DNA from 3 places in the Vreelandella mediterranea genome. Region 2 is predicted to be linked to each of the others. Evidence: predicted binding sites of a transcription regulator. Region 2 holds the regulator's gene; each other region holds the start of a gene.

Region 1 (7,585 bases), 380 kb from region 2:
GCCTGGCAGAAATCGATCGTGTTGCGGGCAGCAACAACTTCAACGGTACTAATCTGCTAAACGTAGCTAGCGGTGCCGGTGCCGCGCTAAGTATCCAGGTAGGTTCTAATACTAACGTAGAGGACGTTATTACAGTTCAACGAATCGATGCTACCGTTAGTGGTCTTGGTTTGGAAACAGCGGCAGGATCTGGTGCTGCTGCAGTAGCTGGTGGGGAATTTAACGTTGCCAATGCTTCTGGTGGAGCTACTCACGCTGAGTTCCAGACAATGATCGATGCCGTGGATGCGGCTACCAAATCTCTGGATACCAACCGCGCAACATTGGGTGCCACGCTGAACCGTTTCGACTCGGTGATTGACAACCTGGCGACCACCACCACCAACCTGTCCGAAGCGCGTTCACGTATCGAAGATGCGGACTACGCGGTGGAAGTGTCCAACATGACGCGTGCCAACATCCTGCAGCAGGCCGGTACCTCCATGCTGGCCCAGGCCAACCAGACTCCGCAGTCCGTACTGTCTCTGCTGGGCTAATAGTACGCTAGCGCTAAATCATGACGGGGCCAATAGGCCCCGTTTTTTGGTTTTTTAACCCGCAATTTTTGTTAATTGAGTTTTTTGAAAATCGCCGCATGGCGGGAGCTTAAGCGCGATGGCTTGGGTGTTGAGTGGCTAATGTTACTTTCCCTTACATAAAAAACGTATTGTTTTCTAAAGACTTTGTACGAGCAGCCGTTACCAAGGGGTAGCGGCATGACAAACGTCGCAAAGTTGGCCCGCTGGCCAGTTATACTTCCAGGAGAAAATACTCATGTCTGTAATCAATACGAATATCACCTCCATGATCGGCCAGAACAACCTGAGCTCTTCGCAGAGCATGCTGGCTCAGGCGCAAGAACGTCTCTCCTCTGGTCTGCGCATCAACAGCGCTTCTGACGATGCCGCTGGTCAGGCCATCGCCAACAAAATGACCGCGCAAATCGATGGTATGAGCCAGGCAAGCCGTAACGCCAGCGACGGTATCTCGCTGGTACAGACCATGGAAGGCGGTCTCGACCAGGTGAACGACAACCTGCAGCGTATTCGTGAGCTGGCAGTACAGGGTGCCAATGACACCAATACTCAAGAAGACCGCGCGGCGATTGCCACTGAAATTAACGAACGTATCGAAGAAATTGATCGCGTTGCGGGTAGCACAAACTTTAACGGCACCAACTTACTGGCGAGTGGTGGTGGTGCTGACCTGAATATCCAGGTTGGCGCGAACACTTCCGGAAACGACACTATTGAAGTCTCCGTTTTTGACGCCACCAGCGAAAACCTGGGCGTAAGTGGGTCGGCGGCTACTATTTCCACGAATGCTGCTTCGGGTGGCTCCGGCGCCACTAACGAAAATTTCCAAGACCTGATCGACGATATTGATGATGCAGTAGAGACGCTTGATACCCAACGTGCGACGCTAGGTGCAACACTCAACCGCTTCGACTCGGTCATCGACAACCTGGCGACTACCGAAACCAATCTTTCCGAAGCGCGCTCGCGCATCGAAGATGCCGACTACGCGAAAGAAGTCTCCAATATGACCCGCGCCAACATTCTGCAACAGGCGGGTACGTCTATGCTTGCACAGGCGAATCAGACCCCGCAGTCCGTGCTGTCTCTGCTGGGCTAATAGTGCACTATTTGTAGCACTTAATAACGACGGGGCCACAAGGCCCCGTTTTTTATATTTTAGGTTAGGTAAAACCTTTTTTATCAATATCTTGTTGTTATTATTTTCCCTGCTTTTAAGCGTCACGCGTTCTCGAGAAAGATTTTTCAAAAAAATGAGCTATCGGCTAAAGAACTCGGTCGTACGGCCGTTAATTATAGTAACGGCGATGCAAGCGCCGATTTCCCGGCCCTTCCCAGGCCACTAAACACCGAGGATTGCTTCCATGTCCGTTATCAATACCAACATCACTTCCATGATCGGCCAGAACAACCTGAACAAGTCCCAGGGCATGCTGGCCCAGGCTCAGGAACGTCTTTCATCCGGTCTGCGCATCAACAGCGCCAAGGACGATGCCGCGGGTCAGGCCATCGCCAACAAAATGACCGCCCAAATCAAGGGCATGGATCAGGCGAGCCGTAACGCGAGCGATGGTATCTCGCTGGTACAAACCATGGAAGGCGGTCTGGATCAGGTTAACGATAACCTTCAGCGTATTCGCGAACTGGCAGTACAGGGTGCCAACGACACCAACACTGCTGATGACCGCGCCGCCATCACTACCGAGATCAACGAGCGCCTGGCAGAAATCGATCGTGTTGCGGGCAGCAACAACTTCAACGGTACTAATCTGCTAAACGTAGCTAGCGGTGCCGGTTCCGCGCTAAGTATCCAGGTAGGTTCTAATACTAACGCAGAGGACGTTATTACAGTTCAACGAATCGATGCTACCGTTAGTGGTCTTGGTTTGGAAACAGCGGCAGGATCTGGTGCTGCTGCAGTAGCTGGTGGGGAATTTAACGTTGCCAATGCTTCTGGTGGAGCTACTCACGCTGAGTTCCAGACAATGATCGATGCCGTGGATGCGGCTACCAAATCTCTGGATACCAACCGCGCAACATTGGGTGCCACGCTGAACCGTTTCGACTCGGTGATCGACAACCTGGCGACCACCACCACCAACCTGTCCGAAGCGCGTTCACGTATCGAAGATGCGGACTACGCGGTGGAAGTGTCCAACATGACCCGTGCCAACATCCTGCAGCAGGCCGGTACGTCCATGCTGGCCCAGGCCAACCAGACCCCGCAGTCCGTACTGTCTCTGCTGGGCTAATAAAGCAGTATCAGTAGCGTTTAACAATGACGGGGCCAATAGGCCCCGTTTTACGTTTAAGCCCCATACTGATGCTGAATGGTTTAAGTGTGGAAACGAGTCGCCGTAGCTTTGTACCGTCCTGGGATTCAACTGCTTGCACAGGATGGTTTATTTCTAAAAAGAGGTATTATTTTCTAAAGAATCCGGGCATACAGCCGTTAATTATAGTAACGGCGATGCTAACGCCGATTTCCCGGCCCCTCCCAGGCCACTAAACACCGAGGATTACCCCATGTCCGTTATCAACACCAACATCACTTCCATGATCGGCCAGAACAACCTGAGCAAGTCCCAGGGCATGCTGGCTCAGGCGCAAGAGCGTCTCTCTTCCGGCCTTCGTATCAACAGCGCTTCTGACGATGCGGCTGGCCAGGCCATTGCCAACAAAATGACTGCCCAAATCAAGGGCATGGATCAGGCGAGCCGTAACGCCAGTGATGGTATCTCATTGGTACAGACCATGGAAGGCGGTCTGGATCAGGTTAACGATAACCTTCAGCGTATTCGCGAACTGGCAGTACAGGGTGCCAACGACACCAACACCGCTGATGACCGCGCCGCCATCACTACCGAGATCAACGAGCGCCTGGCAGAAATCGATCGTGTTGCGGGCAGCAACAACTTCAACGGTACTAATCTGCTAAACGTAGCTAGCGGTGCCGGTGCCGCGCTAAGTATCCAGGTAGGTTCTAATACTAACGTAGAGGACGTTATTACAGTTCAACGAATCGATGCTACCGTTAGTGGTCTTGGTTTGGAAACAGCGGCAGGATCTGGTGCTGCTGCAGTAGCTGGTGGGGAATTTAACGTTGCCAATGCTTCTGGTGGAGCTACTCACGCTGAGTTCCAGACAATGATCGATGCCGTGGATGCGGCTACCAAATCTCTGGATACCAACCGCGCAACATTGGGTGCTACGCTGAACCGTTTCGACTCGGTGATCGACAACCTGGCGACCACCACCACCAACCTGTCCGAAGCACGTTCACGTATCGAAGATGCGGACTACGCGGTGGAAGTGTCCAACATGACCCGTGCCAACATCCTGCAGCAGGCCGGTACGTCCATGCTGGCCCAGGCCAACCAGACTCCGCAGTCCGTACTGTCTCTGCTGGGCTAATAAAGCAGTATCAGTAGCGTTTAACAATGACGGGGCCAATAGGCCCCGTTTTACGTTTAAGACCCATACTGATGCTGAATGGTTTAAGTGTGGAAACGAGTCGCCGTAGCTTTGTACCGTCCTGGGATTCAACTGCTTGCACAGGATGGTTTATTTCTAAAAAGAGGTATTATTTTCTAAAGAATCCGGGCATACAGCCGTTAATTATAGTAACGGCGATGCTAACGCCGATTTCCCGGCCCCTCCCAGGCCACTAAACACCGAGGATTACCCCATGTCCGTTATCAACACCAACATCACTTCCATGATCGGCCAGAACAACCTGAGCAAGTCCCAGGGCATGCTGGCTCAGGCGCAAGAGCGTCTCTCTTCCGGCCTTCGTATCAACAGCGCTTCTGACGATGCGGCTGGCCAGGCCATTGCCAACAAAATGACTGCCCAAATCAAGGGCATGGATCAGGCGAGCCGTAACGCCAGTGATGGTATCTCACTGGTACAGACCATGGAAGGCGGTCTGGATCAGGTTAACGATAACCTTCAGCGTATTCGCGAACTGGCAGTACAGGGTGCCAACGACACCAACACCGCTGATGACCGCGCCGCCATCACTACCGAGATCAACGAGCGCCTGGCAGAAATCGATCGTGTTGCGGGCAGCAACAACTTCAACGGTACTAATCTGCTAAACGTAGCTAGCGGTGCCGGTGCCGCGCTAAGTATCCAGGTAGGTTCTAATACTAACGTAGAGGACGTTATTACAGTTCAACGAATCGATGCTACCGTTAGTGGTCTTGGTTTGGAAACAGCGGCAGGATCTGGTGCTGCTGCAGTAGCTGGTGGGGAATTTAACGTTGCCAATGCTTCTGGTGGAGCTACTCACGCTGAGTTCCAGACAATGATCGATGCCGTGGATGCGGCTACCAAATCTCTGGATACCAACCGCGCAACATTGGGTGCCACGCTGAACCGTTTCGACTCGGTGATCGACAACCTGGCGACCACCACCACCAACCTGTCCGAAGCGCGTTCACGTATCGAAGATGCGGACTACGCGGTGGAAGTGTCCAACATGACCCGTGCCAACATCCTGCAGCAGGCCGGTACGTCCATGCTGGCCCAGGCCAACCAGACCCCGCAGTCCGTACTGTCTCTGCTGGGCTAATAAAGCAGTATCAGTAGCGTTTAACAATGACGGGGCCAATAGGCCCCGTTTTTGTTTTGCTTTTTGGAAAGTAAGCTTCTTACTTGCTTTAAATACTGAAAACACTGGGGGTGACGGCTTTCTCGGTTGGTCCATGCTCCAGGTAGCGATTGCCAGAATACCTGCTTAAACATGGGCGCATTCGCGCCTTTGCCTTCCTTATTAGCAACGTAAACTAGCTATATAATCACTACTGCTATGCGAGTCGTTTAATGGCCAAGCAAAAAACTGCACCTGTTTCAGAAAAACGCAAGCCTCGCCTTCTCTGGGCCAACCCTTTCTGCCTGTTGGATACGTCCAGCGGTGCCAGTATGACCGTACGGCAAATGTTGCTGCAGCTAGTGGCCAGCGGTTATGAAGTGCAGATACTAGGCGCAACGGTGTTTGATAACCCCAAGGGCATGGGGCTTCTCAAGGAGCAGTTTCCCGATCTGAGTACACCTCTGCACCAACTGATCGAAGCGGAAGATGGGCCACTGACGCATCAATTAGTTGTGAGTTACAGCCATAATCGCAATCACTTTACCACCCACGAAGAGGGGCTTTGGTATAGCCAGTACCTGTACCTGCTCGACTCTTTCAAGCCGGATATCGTCTGGTTCTACGGCGGCCAAACCGTCGACATGCTCATTGCCGACGAGGCTCGGGACCGCGGTGTCCCGGTGGCTTTCTATCTGGCCAACGGCCACTACAAGTCGCCACGCTGGTGTCGCGATATCGACTTGATTCTCACCGATAGTCAGGCCACGGCGGATATGTACCGTAAGGACGTGGGCTTTGCCGCCAAGCCGGTAGGTAAGTTCATTGCCGCGGACCGCTTCATCGCCAAAGAGCACGAGCGCAAGCGGCTGCTATTCGTGAATCCTAGCTGGCAAAAAGGCGCTAGCGTGTTCGTGCAGCTAGCCGAAAAGCTGGAGCGAGAGCGGCCCGATATCGAGCTAGAGGTAGTGGAAGCGCGTGCTGACTGGACAAGCGTTCTGCGCGAAACAACCCATCGAATGGGGCAGCAGCGTAACTCTTTAAGCAATGTGACCGTGACGGCCAATACCGCCGATATGCGAGGGCCCTACAGCCGGGCACGTGTGCTGGCAGCCCCCAGCCTCTGGTGGGAAAGCTCGGGGCGCGTACTGGCCGAGGCCATGCTCAATGGCATACCGGCGCTTATTACCAACCGGGGTGGCATGCCCGAAATGGTGGGTGAGGCAGGTATTGCTTTTGATTTTCCAGCACAGTGTTACGAAGAGCCTTACCAGCAGCTGTTGAGCGAGGAGGAGCTTCAGCCGCTTTTCGACGCGGCCGTGGCCTTTTTCGATGATGAAGCACTTTACCAGGACTACGTAGCGCGGGCGTTCAGTGTAGGGGAAGAGAAGCACCATATAAATCGCGCGACCGAACGGCTGCTCGATGCCTTAACCCCCTTGGCGCGTGATCGCGCAGGCAATAAAGACTTTTCAATTAGCCAGAAAAAACGCCATCGTCAGCGCTTGCCCAGTGTAGCCAACAAGCCTGAGCTGAAAGTTGATCGTTCTTTGGAGCAGTTGCTTACTAACAAAGCGGGTAGCGGCGAAGAGGGCGTATCAAAGGTTCCCCGCCTACACCTCACGGAAGACTTTACCTGGCAGTTCAAGGGTAAAATTATCGTACTCGATAACCGCGCCAGCTTGATCAAAAGTGGTCTGGCCGATCAGATGGCCGCAACGAGCGCTTTTGGCATCGTAGCCTTTGATCCTGCCAGCGAAGTAAAGAATGCCAAGCAGTACGAAGGCAGCGATACGATCCAGATTTTCCAGCATGCCTTATTGGGCGATGGCAACGCAGCCACGCTCAATGCCTGCGTTGCCCCGGAAATGACCAGCACGCTAAAGCCAATGCCCGCCGAACAGCTTCCCGAGCGCCACCACTTGGGGACACAGCTATTGGCGGAATTGCCCATCAATTCGGTTGCTCTGGACAGCATTACCGGTCTGGAAAGCCTTGACTGGCTGATTCTGGATGAACTTAGCGATGCCATGGCAGTGCTCGAGAATGGTAAAGAAGCGCTCGAACATACATTGCTCATCCAAGCACGCATTCCCTTCCAGCTAACACACGAAAAGCAGCCGAGCCTGGCCGAACTCCAGCATTGGGCGATCCGCAACGGCTTCCGCTTCTATCGTTTTCATAACATTCGCCATTATAGCCACTTGCCCGAGAAACTAAATGAGCGTTCTCCATGCGCCAGTGAGCAAGAAAGTGCAGATGTTCTTTTTATACCTAATCACCAGCGCATGGCAGCGCTGACTGATGATCGAAAAAATAAGCTTGCCTTTATTTTGAGTGCCGGTTTTGCAGCGCACGATATGGCCTTTGAGTTGATGGCGGATAGTGGTCAAGATAATGCAATGGGTTTCTTGGA
Region 2 (7,585 bases):
ACGGTGATCGTGGTCGAGCACGACGAGGACGCCATTCGCGCCGCCGATCACGTGCTGGACATCGGCCCCGGCGCCGGGGTCCACGGCGGCGAAATCGTCGCCCAGGGCACGCCGCAAGACATCATGGACAACAAGGACTCGCTGACCGGCCAGTACCTGTGCGGCACCCGCGAAATCGCGATACCGCCCTACCGCATTCCCGGCAACCCGGAAAAGCAGCTGGTGCTACGCGGGGCAACCGGCAACAACCTGCAAAACGTGACGCTGACACTGCCGCTGGGGCTTTTCATCGCCATTACCGGGGTGTCCGGGTCGGGCAAGTCGACGTTGATCAACGGCACGCTGATGCCGATCGCCGCCCGGGATTTGAACCGTGCCTCGACGCTGACCCCAGCGCCTTATGCAGCCATCGAAGGGCTCGATCAGCTCGACAAGGTCATCGATATCGACCAGAGCCCGATCGGGCGCACGCCGCGCTCCAACCCGGCCACCTACACCGGGATCTTTACGCCGATTCGCGAATTGTTCGCCGGCACCCAGGAGGCGCGCTCGCGAGGCTACAAGCCCGGCCGATTCAGCTTCAACGTCAAGGGCGGGCGCTGCGAGGCGTGCCAGGGCGAGGGCATGATCAAGGTAGAAATGCACTTTCTGCCGGATATCTACGTACCCTGCGACGTGTGCAAGGGTAAGCGCTACAATCGCGAAACCCTGGATATTCACTACAAAGGCAAGAACATTCACGACGTGCTGGAGATGACCGTCGAAGAAGGGCTCGCGTTTTTCAGCCCCGTACCGGCCATTGCGCGGCGCCTGCAGACGCTGTTGGACGTCGGCCTCTCCTATATTCGCTTGGGGCAAAGCGCGACTACGCTCTCCGGCGGCGAGGCCCAGCGGGTCAAGCTCGCCCGCGAGCTTGCCAAGCGCGACACCGGCCAGACGCTCTATATTCTCGATGAGCCCACCACCGGGCTACACTTCGAGGATATTCGCCAGCTTCTGACGGTGCTTCATCGCCTGCGCGACCACGGCAATACCATCGTGGTCATCGAGCACAACCTGGATGTGATCAAAACCGCGGACTGGGTCGTCGATCTCGGCCCGGAAGGCGGCTCCGGCGGCGGGCGCATCATTGGCGAAGGCACGCCGGAACAGCTTGTGAAGAAAAAAGGCTCCCATACCGGCGAGTTTTTGGGACCGCTTTTAAAAAAGAAATAGTCAGAGTACTACTCGCACGTCAAAGGCCAGCGTTGCGCTGGCCTTTAAAGGTCGGTTAAACCCATGGCCACCAGCTTGTCGAGCGTATGCTACCCAAAAGAGGAGAAACCGATCATGGGGCAGGAAAAAAGCTGTATTGTCCGCCATTTCAATCACTTCTATTCGCTTTCAGAAGAGGAAGAGAAGCTGCTCGACTCGCTGGAGGAGAGCCCGATGGATCAAAAAGCGGGGTCGCTCCTATGGGAAATGAAAGACCCGGCGAACGAGTTCTGTACGCTGCGTAGCGGCTGGGCGTACTCCTATCGCCACCTGGAAAACGGCGACCGGCATATTCTGGAAGTGTTCCTGCCTGGCGATATCATCGGCCTGCGCGAGTTCGCCTTCTCGAAACGCCTGGAAAACGTGCGCTTTATCACCGACAGCGTGGTGTGCCGCTTTCCCCACAAGCGGATGATCGATATTTTCAATGATTCGCTGCCATTGACCTCGGTGATGTTCGCCATCAGCAGCCGCCAGCAGGCGCTTTTGACCGAGCGGCTGGTGAATTTGGCACGGCGCACCGCGCGTCAGAAAATGGCTCACTTTCTACATGAAATGTACGTTCGCCTGAGCCAGACCAACACAGGCCTTACCGGCCAGTTCCGTCTGCCGCTCTCCCAGGAGCAGTTGGCCGACGTACTCGGTCTTAGCCCGGTACACGTCAGCCGTACCTTCACGGCGCTCAGCGAGGATGGCCTGGTGTATCGTGACCGTCACCACGTCAATATTCCCGACATGGCGGCGCTGGCCGCGGAAGGCGAGTTCGACGATTGCTACTTAAACGACAGCGTAAGGCCCCTGCTCGGCCAGTCCGAGTGATTCGGTTACGCCTTTTTACCCTGCTCAACGTTTGGCCTTTTACATCATGACCACTCGCTTACTTGTTTCTTTCGCGCTGGGCGCGGCCGGGCTTTCGTTTTTCAGTGCGGCGCTGGCCGAGCGCTACCCGATAAGCCAGGAGGCCATTTTTGACGCCTGGCAAGCCATGACCCTCGAGGCCGAGGACAAGCGCCATTTCCGCGCCGTCGAGACGCAAAGCTACTCGGACGCTACACTGAGCGTGAACGCCACCGAAGGCATCTGCCACCTGCCCTGGCTCGAGATGCGCGTCACCCTGGAACAGACGCAAACCGAAAGCCGCGCGGTGAACCTGGTACCGGCCCGGCTGCGCGTCGACCAGGCGTCGCTGATCGACACCATGGCGGAGTTTATCGTCGAGGAGGGGGATGACGGCTTCTATAGCCACTTCTACCTGGGCGAGCTCGATGCGCTGCTCGGCCAAATGAGCGACGGCGAGCAGCTTTATATCGGTTTCGAGCAGGGCGACGAACCGCCCTGGACCATGACGTTCAGTTTGGCGGGCGCCGGCGAGGCGATTCGCGAGACGCAGCGCCGCTGCGCCAGCGCCTAACGCGAGGCCGGCGCCGCGGCGTTAGGCGGCCGGCGCAGTACGAACTCGACGCGCCGGTTGGCGGCGCGCCCGCTTACGGTGTCGTTCGCCTCGAGCGGGCGCGTATCGGCGTAGCCAACGGCGCGCAGGCGTTCCCGCGCCACGCCTTCCTCTTCCAGGTGGCGCACCACGGCAATCGCCCGCCCCGTCGAAAGCTCCCAGTTGGAGGCAAACGAGGCGGTGGCGATCGGCACGTTGTCGGTGTGCCCCTCCACTGATATCTCGCCATCGAAGGTGTCGATGACCTCGCCAAGGCTTTCCAGCACCTCTTCACCTTGAGCGGTTAGCCGCGCCGCGCCGCTGTCGAACAGCAAGCTATCGTCGATGCGCAGGGTAATGCCTTCGCGCCCCTCGGAGACGCTCACGCCTTGAATATCGAGGCTGTCCATCGCCGGGCTCAGCCCGCTGTGGAGCGGTTGAAGCCCCGAAGAGAGCGGCTGGATACCCGAGGTCGTGGGCGTGCCGGCGGCTTCGTCGCCGGTGCCCGCCGGGGTGAGCGCCAACAGCAGCACGAACAGCGTGATCAACAGCGTCAATACGTCCAGGTAGCTGGTCAGCCACCCATCTTCACTGTCGCCATCCCCGGTGAATGGCGATTCCAGTGCGTGGCGGGCTTCGCGGTTCATCGCCCTACCCCTTGGCAGGCGCGTCGTTCTCGGCGCGCGGCTTCACGTTGGCATCACGAATCTCGTCGTTGTAGTTGGCCACGAAGGAGTTCAACGTCTCTTCGATGAACGACGGCAAGCGGCGCTTGGTGATCAGCGAGATACCCTCGAGCACCATGTTCATGGTGATCAAGCGCTCTTCGGTGCGCCGCTCGAGCTTCACCGCCACCGGTTTGAAGACCAGGTTGGCAAGCAAGATACCGTAGAAGGTCGTGAGCAGCGCCACCGCCATGCGCGGGCCGATCACCTCCAAGTCACCGGCGTCCATGACCTCCAGCATATTAACCAGCCCCACGAGAGTGCCGATCATGCCAAAGGCCGGGGCGTAGGTCGCCATGGTGCGAAAGATCTGCGCCTCGGCGTGCTCGCGTGCCTTGAGCCGGGCGATACGCCAGCGCAGCATGTCGAAGATTTCATCTTCCTTGGTGTTGGCGATCACCAGCTGAATGCCGGTGCGCAGAAACGGGTTGCGCGTGTGTTCGAGCTCGCGCTCCACCGCCCGTACGTCGCCCTTGAACCAGAGCCGCGACATGGACACCAGCTCGTTGATATCGTCGCGCACGTAGGTGTTCTCGCGGCGAAATACCAGCCCCACCAAGCGTACCACCCGCAGTACCTCCTTGAGCGGGTAGCTGATGAAGGTCGCCGCCAGGGTGCCGGTCACCACGATGGCAAGCCCGGGCAAGTTGAGAAAGCTCTCCGGGGATTCCGCGGTGAAAAACAGCACGCTAACCAGTAGCAGAATACTGGCAAATATACCGATCAAGGTAGAGGGGTTCATCGACGGCTCCTCGCCGGTTGGGTTTAACGGTTAAAATGCGTCAATCTGGCTCGTGCAGCCGCGCGCGCAGACGGCTAATGGCCTGGCTGTGCAGCTGTGAAACACGCGATTCGGTCACCCCCAGTACTGCGCCCACCTCTTTCAGGTTGAGCTCCTCCTGGTAGTAAAGCGCCATCAGGAGCTTTTCCCGCTCGGGCAGCGCTTCGATCGCTGCGATCAGGGTTTCGCGCTGCTGGCCATCCAAAAGCTCCTCAAAAGGCGCATTCAGCGCCTCCTGAGCGGGTTCCCCGCCCTCTTCCAGAAGCTCCTCGAAGGGCAGCAGGTGGCCGCTGTTGGCGTCGTTGAGCAGTTGGTGATACTCGCCAAGCGGCATGTCCAGATGCCGGGCGATCTCGCCCTCCTCCGGTGCCCGGCCCAGGTTCTGTTCGAGATGGCGAACCGCCTCGTCCATGGCCCGGGCCGAGCGCCGCACGCTGCGCGGCAGCCAATCCCGGGTGCGCAGCTCATCGACCATCGCCCCGCGTATCCGCTGACTGGCAAAGGTGGCGAAGCTCGCCCCCTGGGAGGCGTCAAAGCGCCCAAGCGCCTCCAATAGGCCGACCATGCCGGCCTGAATCAGATCATCGAGTTCGATGCTCGCCGGCAGGCGGACCTGCAGCGCCAGCGCCTGGCGGCGCACCAGCGGCATGTGCTGAGTGACCATTTCGCTGTGTTGAATTCTGCCTTGTGCTGTATACATCCTCGTGCCTCGTGGCTATACACTCGTCACTGGTAGTTCACAATCACGTGAAGCCCTTTTACCCGCATCGGCCGCTGCCCGCGCCCCAACGCGAAGCGAAACGCCAGCGGCGCATCGGCGGAAAGCCCGGCCAACCCGGTTTCGCTTCCGCGCTGGCCGCTGAGCTCGACGCAGCGCTCGGGGTGGCAAAGCCAGGCCTGCAGCGCGGCGCCGAACGGTGCCTCATACCCCCAGTGAACGCGTTCGATGCGCCCCTGGGCGATCTCCGCTACCGGCGGCGGCGCCAAAACCTGGCTGCTGACCGCCCGGTCGCTCATGGCCACCATCATACCGGTGACCTCCTTACTCCAGCTGCCGGTGCCCGCCTGAGCGGTCAACGCCAAGCTCGACCCCATCGCCATCAGTAGCGCGACGCCTTGAAGACTCTTTTTCAGAAAACGCTTTTTCATTGTGGCCTACCGCGCTAGTAGCAGCAGTTCGATATTCAGATAATTCGCCGCCGCCTTCTGCAAATTGTCTAAAAGCCCTTCGCGGGGCAAGCCGGGCTCGTGCAGCGCCAGTAGCTGGCGGGGCCCCTGGTTGTCGTTGAGCTGGCGCAGCGTGCGATACATGCTCGCGAAGGCGTCCGCGTCGCTGCGCACCCAAAGCGCCCAGCGTGAATAGCGCTCGCAAAGCGCCTCCAACGGCTCGCTGGCATCCACCGGGATGACCTCCCAGCTTTCCGGGGTCGCCGCCCAGCGCCGGCCAAGCTCGGCCCACTCGCCAAGGCGCTCTTTGACCGGGGCGACGCTTTTCGTCGGCAGCCCCACCACCGCCAGCGGCGTCTTGACCACCGGCGGGGTGGCTTCGCTTGCCGGCGGGGTGGCCTGGGTGTCCACGTCGGGCTCGGCGTACTCGCTGCCAGCCTGCTTTGCTGGTGTCTCGTCGATGGCGGCCTGCTGCGCCCGCTCTTCGTTGCGCAGGCTCGCCCACTGGCGCAGCCCCGAGGCCTGGTCGCCGCCGCTCATGCCAAGGCCTCGCGGCTGACGCTACCCAGCTGACGGATGGCGTCCCGGGTCATCAACATATGCATCAGCGCGTCGAGTAGCGCGGTATCGCGGCGCTTGCGAGTCGTTTTGGAGAGGCGCATCACGTCCTGGCGCAGCGTTTGCGCGGCCTCGTCCTGGGCGTTGTCCAGGTGCGTGGCGGCCGCGGCGGCACCGCTGGCCATCAAAAGGCGCAGCTGGGCGCTAACCTCGCCGCCATCGGCTTCCTTGAGCGCGCGCCAGGCTCGCTTGGTCAATATAGCGGCGGCTTCGCTTTGCAGCTGAGTGACCAGCAGCGATAGCACCTCGGCCCCCAGCCGCGCCGGGGTGAGCCAGTAGCGCTTGGCCACGCGCTTGGCGCTTTCCGGGTCGCGCAGCTCGCCGTACCAGGCGAGAAAATGCCGCCCGGCCTGGTCGGTGACCTCGGCGTGGGCATTCCATAGCTGTAGCGGCTGACCGCGAAAGCGCACGTTGACCCGATGCGAGAGTTCGCTTTCGCCAAACAGGGCCGTCAACGCGTAGCGCTCGCCCTGCCAGTATATCCGCTGAGCGCCGGTCACCTGGCTGACCCAGGTCAAACGCTCGCTTTCCAGCGCGTCCAGGGTCTCGCCCTCGGCAAGGGTCGGCAGCAGATGGACCGCCGCCTGGCGCTGGGCGTCGATACGGGCCTGCCAGCCAGCGGGCTGGCGGTGCTGTAAAAGCGTTAGCGCACAAAGCTGGCCGTCGGCGTCGAGGCTCAGATCCGGCATCGACCACTCCATGCCACGCTCGTTGCGCCGCGGTGACCAGACGATGCCCAGCGCATTCTGCTCGCAAGCCTGGTCAGCAAGTGCCGCCAGGCGCTGGTCGTGCAGTACGCCAGGCAGCGCGCCGATATCCCATACCGCTTCGAGCAGCGCGAACCCGGCCACCCGCTCACGCAGCTGCGCGAGCAGCAGACTCAGCCGGCGCCCCTGGCCCAGCACGTCCTGGGACCAGCGCGGTGCCAGCGGCGCGTTCGGCCACGGCGGGCGGTCCGGCGCGGCGTCGGTATGGCCTGCCAGCGCCTGCTCGACCAGCGCGGCCGGGTCGGCCAGCGCCATATCCTCGGGCACCTGCTGGCCGTTGGAGGAGAACAGCACGCGCAGCCCAAAGCGCATGACGATATCCAGAAGCGGCGCCAAACGCCCCGCTTCGTCCTGTTTGGTAATAATACACTCGTCGAGCTCGGCGCCTGCCGCCCGCGCAGCCTGGCGGTAGCGAAGCACCACCTCTTCCAGGGTTTCGGGTTGGCTGGCGGCGTTGAGCACCAGCACCAGACGCACCCGGGATTCGCCGCCCTGGAGCTGGCCGATCTGCTCGATGACACGCTGATCACGCTGGCTCATGCCCACGGTGTCGATGATCACCCACTGCTTGCCGCCTAACCGCCCCAGCAGGTTGTCGATGGGCTGTTCGTGATCGAGGGCGTACATCGGCGTATCGAGCAGGCGCGCATAAATGCGTAGCTGTTCGTGGGCGCCGATCCGGAAGCTATCGGTGGTGACCAGCGCGACCGGCCGGGTGCCGTGGCGCATGACAAAGCGCGCGGCAAGCTTGGCGGTGGTGGTGGTCTTGCCAACGCCGGTGGGCCCCACCAGCGCCACGATACCGGTTTGGTCGAAAAAGTCCGCCTCGCTCTGAAGCACGGAA
Region 3 (7,585 bases), 370 kb from region 2:
TAAATCGCCCGATGTATTACCTACGCCCTTGAATTCGGTCATACGGCCAACGGTGGACTTCATTTCGTTATAGTTGCTAACGAAGGCATTGATGGCTTCTTTCAGTGACGCCTCATCACGCTCGATTACAAGCGTGGACGGGGTCGGGGAGGCAGCGGTCAGGTTGAGCGTTACTCCCTGGATAGCCTCTTCTACCCGATTGCTTTTACTCGTAATCGCGATGCCGTTGACATTCAACTCGGCATCCTGGCCAGCACGTAGCGTGGTGGGGTCCATCGAAAGGGAGGTCAGCCCTGAAAACCCTGTCAGCGAAGCCTCTTTGCCCGTTTCCTTGGAGCTCAGCGCCAGGCGATACCCTTTACCATCATTGATGAGCGAAGCCGTAACGCCAGACTCTTTATCCGCATTGATCTGATCACGCACCTCAGCCAGGGTACTGCCTGCTTTAATATCGACGCCGTAAGTTTTTTGCGTATCGCCAGCTCCGAAATTCAGCATCAATTTCGTATCGGTTGCCGTAAGCTCCTGGTCCAATGACACGCTATTGGACGCAGCGCTGCCGCCGCGCGCCAGCTGGGAAACCGTCACCTCATAGCGACCTGGATTGGCTTTTTCGTTCGCCGTCGCCAGTACGCCTTCTCCCGTTACCGTACTTTTTTGCTGATTGAAAGTAGCGGCATCGTTCAACGCCGTAATAGAGTTCTGCACCCTATCCATTGCGGATTCCAGGCGCCCATAAGCAGAAATCTTGGTTTGCTGAGCGCTTTTCTGCTCAAGGATGGGAACGAGCTTTTGGCGTTCGGCCGCCTTGAGCTGATCCACCAAGCCCGACAAATCCAACCCAGACCCCACACCCAATGCCGTAATAGACGCCATGAGGTTAGTCCTCTAGTAAGTAGTAGAGAAGTACAGTTAAATACTCTATCGGCTGATAAACGACGAACTTTAGCGGCTAAGATTCTTAAAGTCCTGTAAAAATGCCCGGCAAGTGCCGGGCATTTCCTGTCTCACGAGTATCGCTTGGCGATCACGACTGGTTGTTCTGGCCCAGCATTCCCAACTGCTCGCTCAGGTAACTGCTGGTCTGGTTCATCTGCGCCACCATGCTATCCATTGCCTGAAACTGGGCGCGAAAGCGCGCGATAGTCTGATCGATGCGCTCCTCGGTGCGGGCGAAACGATTTTCTAACGTTCCAACACGGCTTTCAGCGTTGCTTTCAGCCGTATCCAGGCGTCCTCCGTCGCCCACGATGCGCTCGAGAGAGGCATTGATTTGCCCGGCCATACCCGTGTCATCGCTGCTGCCGGCAAAAAAGTTGGCAAGCGTATCGGGCTCCGTCGCGATGACGTTGTCCAGCTTGTCATCATCGATTTTAAGCTTACCATCGGTTTGCAGTGAAATGCCGATGTCAGAAAGCACGCTAAAGCCATCGCCGCCCACTACGCTGCTAATAGCAGAACGCAGATCCCGTTCAACCGCCCGCGTAGTGGCGTCGGCGTTCAGACCTGCTGATTGACCGGTTTCGGCGTCGAAACTGGTCAAGCGCGTCAAGGTATCCTTGAGCGAGTTGAAGCCTTCAACGAAGGCATCAACGTTTTTCCGCAACGCTTCGTCATCCTGTTCGACGCTAATGGTACTCGAGGCGCCCGCTTCGGTGAGATTCAGGGTCATGCCCTGAATGGCTTCTTCGACCTGGTTGGAGCTGCTTACGATGTCGATGCCATTCACATTGAAGGCCGCATCCTGCCCTGCTTGAATCACCTGGGTGTCCGACGTCACGGCTGCTTCGGATAGAACGGAGGAGAAGTTGGAGCTTTCGATGCTGGCGTCGGCTCCCGTTTCACTCGCCATGACCGATAGCCGATACCCTTGGCCGTCATCGATGATGGAAGCCGTTACCTGACCACCGCCTTGTTCATTGATGGCGTCGCGAATGTCTTGCAGCGAACTGCCGTCGGCAATGGTTATGGGGGCCATATCGCCTTTAGCCACATCGAAAGTTAGTGTTTGCTCACCACTGACGATGCTTTCATCGGAGGAACCCAAACGCTCCGTGACGAAACTTCCAGCCGTTGCTAACTGATCGACCTCAACTTCGTACCTGCCGGCTTGTGCTTCGTTACTAACTACCGCCGTCACGGCATCGCCGTCGACGTTGGTAGTAAGGCTCTCGAACGTGGCTGTGTCGTTGAGCGCCTCAGTGGCATCCTGAAAAGTGGCCACCGCACTCTTGAGTGTCCCGTAAGCCGAAACCGTCGCTTGTTCAGATTGTACCTGTTGCGCGATGGGCGTGAGCTTGGCTCGCTCAGCAGTCTCAAGCTGGTCCAGCAGCCCGTTCAAATCGAGCCCGGAGCCGATGCCCAGTGATGTAATAGCAGCCATGAGTTAGTGCCTCTTGGAAGTAGTGTCGCTCATTCGACAGCGCGACCTGAAAATTTGCCTGCGTTGATGCATTGAATATCGGCATCCGGCGCTTTTTCTTTAGCTCTTGACCTGTTTTAACTCATTAAAAGGTTATTTTCTGTAATGTTTGGAAAGTTTTGGGCTACGCCGCTTCCCAACGAATCCGCTAAAAAGCGTTCGTTGAACCACCGTCTTATTTAGACCTTGGTCTAATACCCGGGAGTGACTTACACTGGCCAGCGTATTGTGCGTTCATTGCTGGAGAGCCTCATGTTTGCCCAGGGCAACACCCTTACTGCCAACCCTGCCCCGTTTAGCCGAGAGCAACTGCGTAGGTGCCTTTTTAACGTGGCGGAGCTTCTCTATGTGAACGGATACGTGCTGGAAACCATTACACTACCCGGCTGCGGACTGGCGAAGCGGGAGATGGCCGTACTGGAAGAGCAAAACGCTGGCTGGGCAAGGTGTCGCAAAACGCTCGAGGCAAGCGAGGCGGGCACCACCAACGCAGCGGGGCGCTTTGTGCTAACGGCGCTGGGCCGCGAGATCATGTTCGATATGTTTGGCCAAGGGGCGGCGGACTGCGCCTAGGGATAGCCCGAACCTCTTAAAATAAGCGCTCTAAACGCAAAAACGCCCGCGAATGCGGGCGTTTGTGTTTGGCACGGCGTTGTAATTAACGAAGGCCAAGCATCGAAAGAATAAACAGTACGACGACTATCAGACCCACGATGTAGATGATATTACGCATAACGGCGCTCCTTGCTTTTTTGCGTTTAGAAAAATCAACGGGTTGCTTTCCCCATCGGGGCAACACCCACATCCTAGCAGGCTTTTGGGTTCTTTGCGTAATTTACGTGCGCTAGCGTGTCGAAGACTCTACGCTTTTTAGCAGTCAAGCCGTCGTCGAAAGGGGTGCCAATGCGCGCAATGTTAATGGGATTAGGGGTGGTGATGGCCATGGGGCTACCTTTTACCGCTCAAGCCGAAGCGCCTTCGAGAGAGGCATTTAACGTGCTGGATGAGCAAGCCAGCGCGCTTGGCCGCCTGCATACGGTCGTGGTCGCGGTCGAGGGGGAGATCGTTCACGAATTTAAGCAGGGCGGGCCGGGGGTCGCCACCCCGGCGAACGTAAAGTCGCTCTCCAAAACCGTACTGGCAGCGATTACCGGCGCCGCTATCCAGGCCGGTGTGATCGACTCGATCGACCAACCACTGGTCGAGCTTTTAGGCAGCCGTGTGCCGCCAGGCGCAGACCCGAAGGTTAACGAGATTAGCATCGAGAACCTCCTCGCCATGCAGGCGGGGCTCGAGCGCACCTCGGGCGGCAACTACAGCGCCTGGGTGGCAAGCTCCAACTGGGTAGAGGATGCCCTGACCCGGCCCTTTGTGGATGAGCCCGGCGGGCGCATGCTCTACTCTACCGGCTCGAGCCATCTGGTATCCGCCGCGCTCACCTACGCAAGCGGCGAGTCGACCTACCAGCTTGCTCAGCGGCTTCTGGCCGAACCGCTGAACATTGCCATTCCCCGCTGGTTGCAGGACCCGCAGGGTATCTACTTTGGCGGCAACGACATGCAGCTCTCGCCCCGGGCGCTGGTGGAAATCGGCGAGCTTTACCGCAATGACGGCGTGGTAAACGGCGAACGCATTCTGCCCGAAGGCTGGGTAGAGGACTCCTGGACACCGCGGGGTAGTTCCCAGTGGACCGGGGATGGCTATGGGCTTGGCTGGTTCGTCACCACCCTTGGCACCACGCCGGTGTATTACGGGCGCGGCTACGGCGGCCAAGCGCTATTCGTCATTCCCGAGCGTGACATGACCGTGGTGATCACCTCCGACCCCACGCCTCCCTCACCGGGCGGGCAGTTTCAGCAGCAGTTGAACCGGCTGGTGATGAACCTGCTGACCTACCGCTAACGCTCCCTTCAACTCTCGAGCGCAGCGCGGGGGTTAAAGCAGATACATGAGGATAGCGGCGAAGGTGGCGCCGGTGATCAGAAAACCAAGCGAGAGTACCAATCCGTCCTTCGCCACCAACCCAAGGCCGAAGAGCGTTAGCGCAAGCCCTGCACCGTTGGCGGTGAAGGGAATGAACTCCATCGGTGGCATGGCCAGTGCCACCAACAAGCAGGCAAGCGCCGTGGCACGCATACCGATATAGCCGCTCATCCAGGCCAAGCGCACGCCCAAAAGCCCGTCGACCCACTTGGCAGGCTTGCGCATCAGCCCCAGTGATTTATCGAAGCCTTTGCGCGAGACCGACCGGTTCAAGAGTATGCCCGGCAGCCAGAAGGCCTTGCGCCCCAAAAGCAATTGGCTCGAGGTTAGAAGCACCAGCACCGCCATGAGCGTAGGCACGCCAGGAATATCCCCCACGACGGGCGCCAGGGTAATGATGCCGGCCACCAGCAGCAGCGGCCCAAAGGAGCGCCGCCCGACGGCATCGAGAATGTCCTCGACACTGACGCGGCGCTTTTCCTCTTCCATTTGCGCCATGGCGTCGAGCAGTTCGGTCAGGCTCGCGGCCGGGGATTCGTCACTCATGGGGGCGTTGGTGCTCCTCGGCGGCGAGTTTACTGCGAATGAAGTCGCTGTGGCTTACGTGCAGAAGATCCGCCAGGCGGCGAATGCGGTGCTCTTCCTGCGGGTCGATGCTGCCATCCGCCCACGCCAGTTGCCACATCAGCGCCACTAGGTCGCAGCGCTTTGCGTAGTCGTAGTGCTCCTTGATGAGGCTTACGAACTGGTAGTGGTCCACCGCCTCCTCCACTTCGGCATCCGCCAGCGCCATCAGCTCGGTGACTTCCGCATCTCCCAGCCGATAGCGGGCCATAAGTATCTGCTTGAGCGTTTGGCGCTCGGCATCGGTTTGCTCGAAGTCCGCGCGCATCACTTCGCAAAGTAGCGCCGCCGAGGCAAGTTCCAGTGTCAGGTGCTGGTTTTCGCGCCGCTCGGGCTCGGCGAGCGCGTCCTGAAAAAAATCACGAATCGCGTCGAGCATGGCTCACTCCTTACGCTTGGCAAGCTGTTCTTTGAGCTGTTTGGGCACTTGCTTGATGATCAGCCGATCCTGGCCCTCGTCGTACTCGATGCTGGAGCCTAGCAGGTGCGAATCGAAGCTGATGGAGACACCACCGGCGCGGCCGGTAAAGCGGCGAAACTGGCTCAGCGTTTTCTTGTCCGGCGGAATCTCCGGCGAAAGGCCGTAGTCGGCGTTGCGAATGTGCTCATAAAACGCCTTGGGCTGCTGCTCGTCGACGAGCCCGGAGAGTTCTTCCAGGGTCATCGGCTCGCCGCGGCGCATCTGCTCGTTGGCGTAGTCCACCAGCGTATCGGTCTTTTCGCGGCTGGCCTCTTCGTCGAATTCTTCCTGCTCGACGAAGTCACTAAAGGCCTTGAGCAGCGTGCGCGTCTCGGCGGGCGCGTCGATGCCCTCCTCCATGCCGAGCACCGCCGCCACGCCATCGGCCAGCTTCTTCGCGCCACGATCCTTTAGAAACGAGACGTACTGTTGGCTGGCGGTCTCATCGCCCTGCCACTGGGTAATGTTGACCCGCGCGGCCAGGGTGAGCTGCTGGGTATTGAGCTGGGCGGCGGGCACGGCCTGGTGGGATTCGCTAATACCGATGCCTTCGCGCTGATGCACGAGCGCAAAGAAAAGCGTTTCGGTATCGCCCTGGCGCTGGTGGGCGATCACCAGATACCCGCTCACCGAAAGCGCCTCCTGCAGCTCGCGCGCCAGGCGCTCGGTCAAGGCGGTGGAGAATGCCATGAAGTCCTGATCACCTTTAAGGTATGCGGCAAGCCAGGCCACCAGCGGCCCGGCCTGCTCGCCCTCGAGAGCGAAGCGCCCCCACCCCTTGGCCTTGGTGTTGTAGGTATCATTCAATTTACCCACCAGGTTTGCCATCACCGGGTCGTCACTTTCGCCAACGGCCGGCGCGGTGGTCACGGTCAGGCGCTCGCCGTCCAGGGTGGGTTCCAGGCGGTGCACGATGCTTTGCAAAAGCGGCATAGGGGAATCTTGCCTTTTAAATGATCAAAAATTGAGACGCTTAGGGTTTCAGCCGGTAGCCGGTATGGAAAATCCAGCCGATCATGGCCAGGCTTGCGGCGAGAAAGAGCGTAATCATACCCACGCTTGCCCCAAGACTTACGTCGCTGATGCCGTAAAAGCTCCAGCGAAAGCCGCTAACCAGATAGACCACCGGGTTTGCCAGCGTCACGCTTTGCCAAAACGGCGGCAGCATGTCGATAGAGTAAAAACTTCCGCCCAAAAAGGTCAGCGGGGTGATCACCAAAAGCGGCACCAGCTGGAGCTTGTCGAACCCATCGGCCCAGATGCCGATGATGAACCCCAGCAGGCTGAAGGTGACGGCGGTGAGCACCAAAAAGGTCAGCATCCAGAACGGGTGGGCGATCTGAAGCGGCACGAAAAAGCTCGAGGTGCCCAAAATGATCAGCCCCAGCAGTATCGACTTGGACGCCGCGGCCCCCACGTAGCCCACCACCACTTCCAGGTACGAAATGGGCGCGGAAAGAATCTCGTAAATACTGCCGGAGAACTTGGGAAAGAAGATGCCGAAGGACGCATTGGAAACGCTTTGCGTCAGCAGCATCAACATGATCAACCCGGGCACGATGAAGGCGCCGTAGCTGACCCCGTTGATTTCATTAATGCGCGAGCCGATCGCCGCGCCAAACACCACAAAGTAGAGCGAAGTGGAAATGACCGGTGAGACGATACTTTGCAAAAGCGTGCGCCGGGTGCGCGCCATCTCCGCCATGTAGATCGAACGGACGGGGTAGAGATTCATGAGCGCTCCTTGACCAAATCGACGAAAATATCTTCAAGCGAACTCTGCCGGGTGTGCAGGTCCTTCACACGAATACCCTCTTCGCTCAGGGCGGCCAACAAGCCGGACACGCCGCGGCCTTCTTCTTCCTGATGCCCATCGTAGGTATACACCAGCGTCTGGCCGGCGTCGGTCAAACTCAGCGTATCGCCCTCGAGTCTGGGCGGCAGCGTATCCAGTGGGGTGTGCAGCTCTAAAGTAAGCTGCTTGCTGCCGAGCTTTTTCATCAGTGCCGCTTTCTCTTCCACCAGCACCACTTCGCCATGATTAATCACGCCGATGCGATCGGCCATCTCTTCGGCTTCTTCGATGTAGTGGGTGG

Evidence for each region. The regulator FliA, encoded in region 2, starts transcription of late flagellar genes. The targets are predictions, from matches to a motif close to CTAAAGTTNNNNNNNNNNCNGCCGATA.
Region 1: ACWFVE_RS02490 (flagellin N-terminal helical domain-containing protein) is a predicted target of FliA. The motif match lies at 1,841-1,867, and genes of this name have one in related genera.
Region 3: fliD (flagellar filament capping protein FliD) is a predicted target of FliA. The motif match lies at 2,460-2,486, and genes of this name have one in related genera.

Annotation. Positions count from the first base shown of each region.
Region 1 covers NZ_OZ310198.1:515,139-522,723, forward strand. Annotated here, with positions in the region: gene ACWFVE_RS02480 (flagellin N-terminal helical domain-containing protein) at 1-536, shown strand, start outside; gene ACWFVE_RS02485 (flagellin N-terminal helical domain-containing protein) at 814-1,674, shown strand; gene ACWFVE_RS02490 (flagellin N-terminal helical domain-containing protein) at 1,940-2,827, shown strand; gene ACWFVE_RS02495 (flagellin N-terminal helical domain-containing protein) at 3,102-3,989, shown strand; gene ACWFVE_RS02500 (flagellin N-terminal helical domain-containing protein) at 4,264-5,151, shown strand; gene ACWFVE_RS02505 (FkbM family methyltransferase) at 5,403-7,585, shown strand, end outside.
Region 2 covers NZ_OZ310198.1:131,932-139,516, reverse strand. Annotated here, with positions in the region: gene uvrA (excinuclease ABC subunit UvrA) at 1-1,215, shown strand, start outside; gene ACWFVE_RS00650 (Crp/Fnr family transcriptional regulator) at 1,330-2,073, shown strand; gene ACWFVE_RS00645 (hypothetical protein) at 2,120-2,665, shown strand; gene ACWFVE_RS00640 (OmpA/MotB family protein) at 2,662-3,330, opposite strand; gene ACWFVE_RS00635 (motility protein A) at 3,335-4,150, opposite strand; gene ACWFVE_RS00630 (RNA polymerase sigma factor FliA) at 4,191-4,889, opposite strand; gene ACWFVE_RS00625 (flagellar protein FlhE) at 4,916-5,338, opposite strand; gene ACWFVE_RS00620 (hypothetical protein) at 5,345-5,896, opposite strand; gene flhF (flagellar biosynthesis protein FlhF) at 5,893-7,585, opposite strand, start outside.
Region 3 covers NZ_OZ310198.1:506,502-514,086, reverse strand. Annotated here, with positions in the region: gene fliD (flagellar filament capping protein FliD) at 1-876, opposite strand, end outside; gene fliD (flagellar filament capping protein FliD) at 1,028-2,383, opposite strand; gene ACWFVE_RS02465 (hypothetical protein) at 2,675-2,995, shown strand; gene ACWFVE_RS02460 (serine hydrolase domain-containing protein) at 3,326-4,324, shown strand; gene ACWFVE_RS02455 (exopolysaccharide biosynthesis protein) at 4,358-4,951, opposite strand; gene ACWFVE_RS02450 (tellurite resistance TerB family protein) at 4,944-5,408, opposite strand; gene ACWFVE_RS02445 (nucleoid-associated protein) at 5,412-6,422, opposite strand; gene ACWFVE_RS02440 (ABC transporter permease) at 6,463-7,224, opposite strand; gene ACWFVE_RS02435 (ABC transporter ATP-binding protein) at 7,221-7,585, opposite strand, start outside.